Regions from separate parts of the Aeribacillus sp. JST-2 genome, predicted to be linked through region 2. Evidence: riboswitches for the same ligand, from Rfam matches in the RefSeq annotation. Region 2 holds a riboswitch; the other holds the start of a gene.
What was found. Region 2 has a riboswitch for cobalamin ahead of AC0KTX_RS14140 (ribonucleoside-diphosphate reductase subunit alpha). Riboswitches for the same ligand answer to the same signal wherever they lie in the genome.
Positions count from the first base shown of each region.

Region 1: another riboswitch for cobalamin. It lies ahead of AC0KTX_RS01850 (ABC transporter substrate-binding protein); the one in region 2 lies ahead of AC0KTX_RS14140 (ribonucleoside-diphosphate reductase subunit alpha).

Region 1 is NZ_JBVVUU010000002.1:114,367-117,484, forward strand. Features, by position in the region: gene AC0KTX_RS01845 (N-acetylmuramoyl-L-alanine amidase) at 1-1,253, opposite strand, end outside; cobalamin riboswitch at 1,459-1,639, shown strand; gene AC0KTX_RS01850 (ABC transporter substrate-binding protein) at 1,744-2,718, shown strand; gene AC0KTX_RS01855 (FecCD family ABC transporter permease) at 2,681-3,118, shown strand, end outside.
Region 2 is NZ_JBVVUU010000038.1:19,228-22,345, forward strand. Features, by position in the region: gene AC0KTX_RS14140 (ribonucleoside-diphosphate reductase subunit alpha) at 1-1,860, opposite strand, end outside; cobalamin riboswitch at 1,995-2,170, opposite strand; gene AC0KTX_RS14145 (Hsp20/alpha crystallin family protein) at 2,297-2,737, opposite strand; gene AC0KTX_RS14150 (DUF1657 domain-containing protein) at 2,916-3,118, opposite strand, start outside.

The sequences.
Region 1 (3,118 bases), on a different contig from region 2:
CCGGCTGGAAGAGGCTTCGTTGTGGCGTATGCATATAAATGTTGGAGATGGGCAAGAACGCCTTCTCTCGGAGTGGAAAAGCTTGCTCCTGTAACATTTGGACCGGTAGCTCCGATTCCGGCAAAATTGTTTTGATTGCGATTGACTACTCCCGTAAAACGGAAATAGTTTGTTTCATGAATTGCTTGTGCAAATGCGATGTCGCCGCGAATTCCGTAGGATTTGCTTAATTGTTCATACAAATCGCCCAGCTGAGGTGCGCTAGGATTTGTTTTTTCTACATATAAATCCAAGATTGTTCCCGATACGAGCGTTTCCCCTAAAATAGGGATATCCCTTGAATCGGGAGAAGGGGTTTCCGGTTGAGGTGTTGATGAACGGGATGAATCTGTCTTTTGCCCTGATTGTGCCGTTCCTTGTTCTGCAGGGGTTAATATAAATGCATCCTTGTATCCTAATTGAACAAGCCTTGCCAACTGGTCTTTTGCATTTTGCAAATTTTTAAATGCCCCTGTTTGAACGCGGAAATAACTTGTTCCGTCCACCATCGCAGCGGAAAGGAAACTATCAACATTTTTTCCTTTCAGTTCATTTATGAGCTTTTCTGCATTTTCTCGGTTTTTAAAGGAACCGGCAATGACTTTGTACATCCTGCTGCCTGCAGCTGGCGATGGCTGCGGGGTTGGGGTGGTGCGTGTCGACTTTCTGGGCAAATTAAGCGCTTTTCCGATTCCATCGGCTAAGCTTGCTGCATAGTCGCTCATAAAGTCAGACGATGTTAAAAGTTTGATGTCATTTGAATGGTCAATAAACAATGTTTCCAAAAGAACCGCAGGCATTTTTGTTTCTCTTAATACGTGAAAATTGGCGCTTTTTTTGCCCCGATCCTTTACGCTATATTTCGGACCGATGACGCTCATAATTTGATCATGGATGACGGACCGGTATTGGATCGTTCTTGGAGAGGCCCCTCCGTTATAAACATAGCTTTCAAAACCTGTTCCTCCGCCGGCATTAATATGAATGGAACAGAAAAAATCAACATTCTCTCGATTAGCCATGGATGATCTTTCTGACAAACCGACTGTTCGATCGTCTGTGCGCGTCATGAGCACGTTGACTTGGTAATGTTCAAGTAAATGTTGTCTTGCCAAGAGGGCAATAGTCAACGTAAAATCTTCTTCCTCATAATTTCTATAGGTTGCGCCGGGATCGCTTCCTCCGTGGCCAGGGTCTAAAAGAACGGTTGTCACTGCAATATCCTCCTTCGTTTTCAAACATCCAATTCGCTTGTCTGCCAATATTTTATTCAAGTAATGGAAAGGAAGTTCAAAAAAATTTTATTTTTAGCGAAAACTGTATCGAAATCCAAAACATTTAGGTCAATTTGTCGATTTTTTGCATTTTCTTCCTACCAGAATTCAATCAAATCATGTATAATACATTTCGTCATAACATTATACCGAAAAGCAAACAGGTGCCGGCACATAGCTGCCAGCTTAAAAGGGAAGTTTGGTGAAAATCCAACGCGGTCCCGCCACTGTGAATGGGAGCAACCTGGGAAAACCACTGTTTCAACGGGAAGGTCCAGGAAGCGATGACCATGAGCCAGGAGACCTGCCTGTTTGAGCACACCTAAAACCCTACGCGGATAGGGAGGTGTTTGAAAACAATACATATGTACGTTTTCAGACATCTTCTTATCGAATTCAAGAAGATGTTTTTTATTGGAGGAGGAAAATGATGAAAAAACTATCTGCACTATTTTTAGCCTTATTACTTCTATTTGGAATTGCGGCTGGATGCGGCCAACAAAATACATCAGAGCCGTCTGAAAACAAAAGCAATCAAAAGACGGAAGAGACGGCTTCACAATTTCCGGTGAAGGTCAAGGACGGTTTAGGAAATGAGGTGACGGTAAACGAAAAACCGGAGCGGATTGTTTCGCTAATTCCAAGCAATACTGAAATTGCCTATGCTTTAGGGTTGGGTGAACAAATTGTCGGTGTAAGTGATAATGACAACTATCCGGAAGATGTTCAAAACAAAGAAAAGGTTGGCGGGATGGAATTTAATGTTGAAAAAATTATTTCTTTAAAACCGGATCTTGTTTTAGCGCATGCTTCCAGCGCCCATAACTCGCAGGAAGGGCTGAAGCAGCTGAAAGATGCGGGAATAAATGTTTTTGTAGTCGAAGATGCCCAATCATTTGATAAAGTGTATGACTCCATCCAGACAATCGGCAAAATTACAGGGACAAGTGACAAAGCCGAAGATATTGTGGCTGAGATGAAAACGAAACTGGCGGATATTCAAGAAAAAGGAAAAACGATTCCGGATGATCAAAAAGTGTCTGTTTTTGTCGAAGTGAATCCCGCACCACAAATCTATACGACTGGAAAAGGAACGTTTATGGATGAAATGCTAACGATCATTGGAGCAAAAAATGCAGCGGGCGATCAAGAAGGCTGGCCGCAAATGACGGAAGAAGCCGTTGTAAAACTGAACCCAGACGTCATTGTGACGACATACGGCTATTACGTCGATAAAGCTGTTGACCAGGTGTTGGCACGCAAAGGATGGGAAAATGTATCAGCGGTGAAAAATAAACGGGTTTACGATGTGCATTCCGACTTGGTGAGCCGCCCAGGCCCAAGATTGGTTGAAGGAGTAGAAGAACTTGCGAAAGCAATTTATCCGGATGTCTACAAAAAATAAACATGTGGTCGCCTATACGGCGACCGCTTGTTTTCTTATTTTTTCCGTCTTTTTAGGAATTTCTATCGGAACGTTTCACATCACGTTTAAGGATATTTTCCAAATAATTTTCAATCAACTGTTTCATATCGGTTTGGCGCCGGACATTGATGAAAGCATGAAAAGCATTGTGCTTGATATTCGACTTCCTCGTGTCGTTTTAGCCGGACTTGTCGGAGCCTCGCTTGCAATGGCGGGAGCTTGTTATCAAGGGCTTTTGCAAAACCCTTTGGCAGATCCTTATACGCTCGGTGTTTCATCAGGTTCTTCTTTAGGTGCTGTACTTGTTCTTTTTTTCGGCATTCAAATTCCTTTTTTCGGCTCATTCACTTTGCCGGTTGTCAGCATTTTTACGGGTTTT
Region 2 (3,118 bases):
CTCCTTCAACTCTTGCCATTTTTCTGACGTATAGCCGCGATCTTCAAAATATTTTCCTGTTTCCCATTCAGACCCTTTATAGAGAGGATAGGCTCCCTTTTCTTTTGCAAGCTCCATGCTTGCTTGAATGGTTAAATAGGCGATTTTTTCATATAAATGGTCAACAAACTCAACTGCTTCGTCGCTTTCCCATTTAATTCCGTTTAATGCGAATAAATGGTGCATGCCGAAAGTTCCGAGCCCGATGGCACGATATTTTTTGTTTGTAAGCTTTGCTTGCAATACCGGAATATTGTTTAAATCAATGACATTGTCGAGCATGCGAACTTGAATAGGAATTAACCGCTCAAGAACATCATTTGTAACTGCCCGTGCCAAATTGATCGAGGAAAGGTTGCAAACGACAAAATCGCCGGGTTTTTTGACGACAATGATTTTGCCGTCTTCGACATATTGCTCTTCAACCGTTGTGGGGCTTTGGTTTTGGGCAATCTCGGTGCATAAGTTGCTGCAGTAGATCATGCCCGCATGCTTGTTCGCATTTTTGCGATTAACCTCGTCCCGGTAAAACATAAACGGCGTGCCCGCTTCCAGTTGGCTGATCATAATCCGTTTCATCACTTCGATTGCCGGGACTTTTTCTTTTGACAAAAACGGATGGTTGACGCACTCATAATATTTTTCGCGAAAGCTGCCGCTGCCTTTTTCTTCATCGAAAAAATCTTCCAAGTTAAACCCCATTGTTTTACGAACTTCATGCGGATCAAATAAGTACCAGTCGCCCCGTTTTTCAACTTGCTCCATAAATAGGTCCGGAATGCATACACCGGTGAATAAATCGTGAGTTCGGAGCCGCTCATCGCCGTTGTTTAATTTTGCGTCAAGAAAAGCAAATATGTCTTTATGCCATACATCCAAATAAACAGCGATCGCTCCTTTTCGTTGGCCAAGCTGGTCGACGCTGACGGCTGTGTTGTTCAATTGTTTCATCCACGGAATAACTCCTGACGAAACTCCTTTGAAACCGCGAATATCGCTTCCGCGGCTGCGAATTTTTCCTAAGTAAACACCGATTCCGCCGCCGCTTTTGGAAACGTTGGCAATGTCCGTGTTCGAATCATAGATTCCTTGAAGGCTGTCATCGACCGTATCAATAAAGCAGCTTGACAATTGGCCGACTGATTTTCCGGCATTAGCCAAGGTAGGGGTGGCAACCGTCATAAACAAATTACTTAAAGCCCAATAAGCTTCTTTTACGAGATGAAGGCGTTTGGAAGGATGTTCCTTCATCATCAAGGCCATCGCAATAATCATAAAGCGTTCTTGGGGCAATTCAAACGTACGTTTCTGGAAATCTTTAGCAAGGTAGCGGTCGGCCAGTGTTCTCAATCCGATGTAAGTAAACAGCTTGTCCTTCTCAGGATTGATGTATTTGCCAAGTTCATCGATTTCTTCTTTCGAGTAATGCTGCAACAGCTGCGGATGATAGATGCCAAGTTCCGTCAATGCCGCAATTAAGGCATAAAAATCCCCATAACCTGGTTCATCGTATCCCCGATGGATGGCTGCTTCATGGTAAAGCTTCTCCAACAAGATCTGAGCGGCTAAAAAAGTCCATTCAGGTTCTTCTTCTGAAATATTGGCTAAAGCTTCAATGATGAAAAGATTGGAAACTTTTTCGATATCGTTGATTTCTTGATATTGGAAGGTCGTTAAAATCCGATGTCTGTATTCGTCAAAAGAAAGGGATGAGTGTATTTCTTCTAGCTGCTTGAGATAATGCTCTAAGGAATCGCGATTGAAACTCCTTAAAGATAGCTCATGAAGATTGAAAGGTTTTGTTGCATTCATGGAAAACATCCTCCTCATCAAAATAAAAATCCGCTCCAAAACGTTGTTGAGCGGATCAAACGATGATTAAAAAGGAAGCGGCAAAAATGCACAAAAGCCTCACCTTTAAACCATCGTTTCATCTTCCCAACCCCCGAAGAATTTGAAACGGCCGAACAAAGGCAGGTCTCCTGACTTGTGCTCATCCTACTCTGAATCCTTCCCGTACAATTGTACAGTGGATGTTTCATTTCGTTGCACTTACAGTTGCGGGGACAGTTCCGGTTTTTCACCGGATTCCCTTTTAAGCTTAAAAAGCACCTTTGTCGAATGGTTTTTCAATATATAGTATCCAATTTTTAAAACCAACACAAGATATAGGTTTGATGTTCTATATCCATCATAATCGTACTTGGCGAAAAATGCAATAAAAAAAAGTGAAGCTGGAGAAAAACAACCTCACTTTTCAATGGAATTGAACATCAATTTTCTTTTTGTTTGTTGCCGTTTCTTTCGCAATCCTGACTTCAAGCACGCCGTTTCGGTATGTTGCCTTCACTTCGTCTTCTTTCACGTTTGCAGGCAAAGTCACGGTTCGGTGAAAACGGCCGACAAATCGTTCTTGCCTGTGCAATTGTTCTTCTTTTATTTCTTCATTTCTTTGAATTGTGCCGCTGATCGTAAGAATGTTGCGATCAAGGTTGATGTCGACATCCTCTTTTTTCTCAAGGCCTGGAAGATCACATCTGACAATCACCTCGTGATCCGTTTCTTGAACATCGATGCGAGGCATGTCCATTTGTCCAAAGTTTTCAAAGAAATGAGAAAAATTGTCTGAAAACATGCGATTTATGTTTCTTCTAAAGTGCTGCAGTTCCTGAAAAGGATCATATGGTATAAGAGCCATGGCAATCCCTCCTTTTTTTATAAAAAAGTATTCGCGGAAAGAGGGGAAATTATTCTCAAAACATTTCGGTTTGCATTATTTTGTTCCGCAGTTGATTTGTTTGATCCGGTGATCAAATGATTATATTCGTTTCATTGAAAGTGCGGGGATTTTTTCGTGAAGATCTGCTTGCCTAATACTATGTCTGTTTAAATTGCGGCTCTTCATTCTGGATATAGTCCAGCCTTGCTTTTAAATGATCCAAAACTTGCTGCTGCTGTTGAGCAAGGTTTTGAAATAATTGCTTCGCTTGTTGATCTTGTGTTTCCAATGCAAAACTATGTAAGTTTGCAATGGTCGTTTCACAGCTTGCAATGGTTTCCATCAGTTTTGTACCGACGG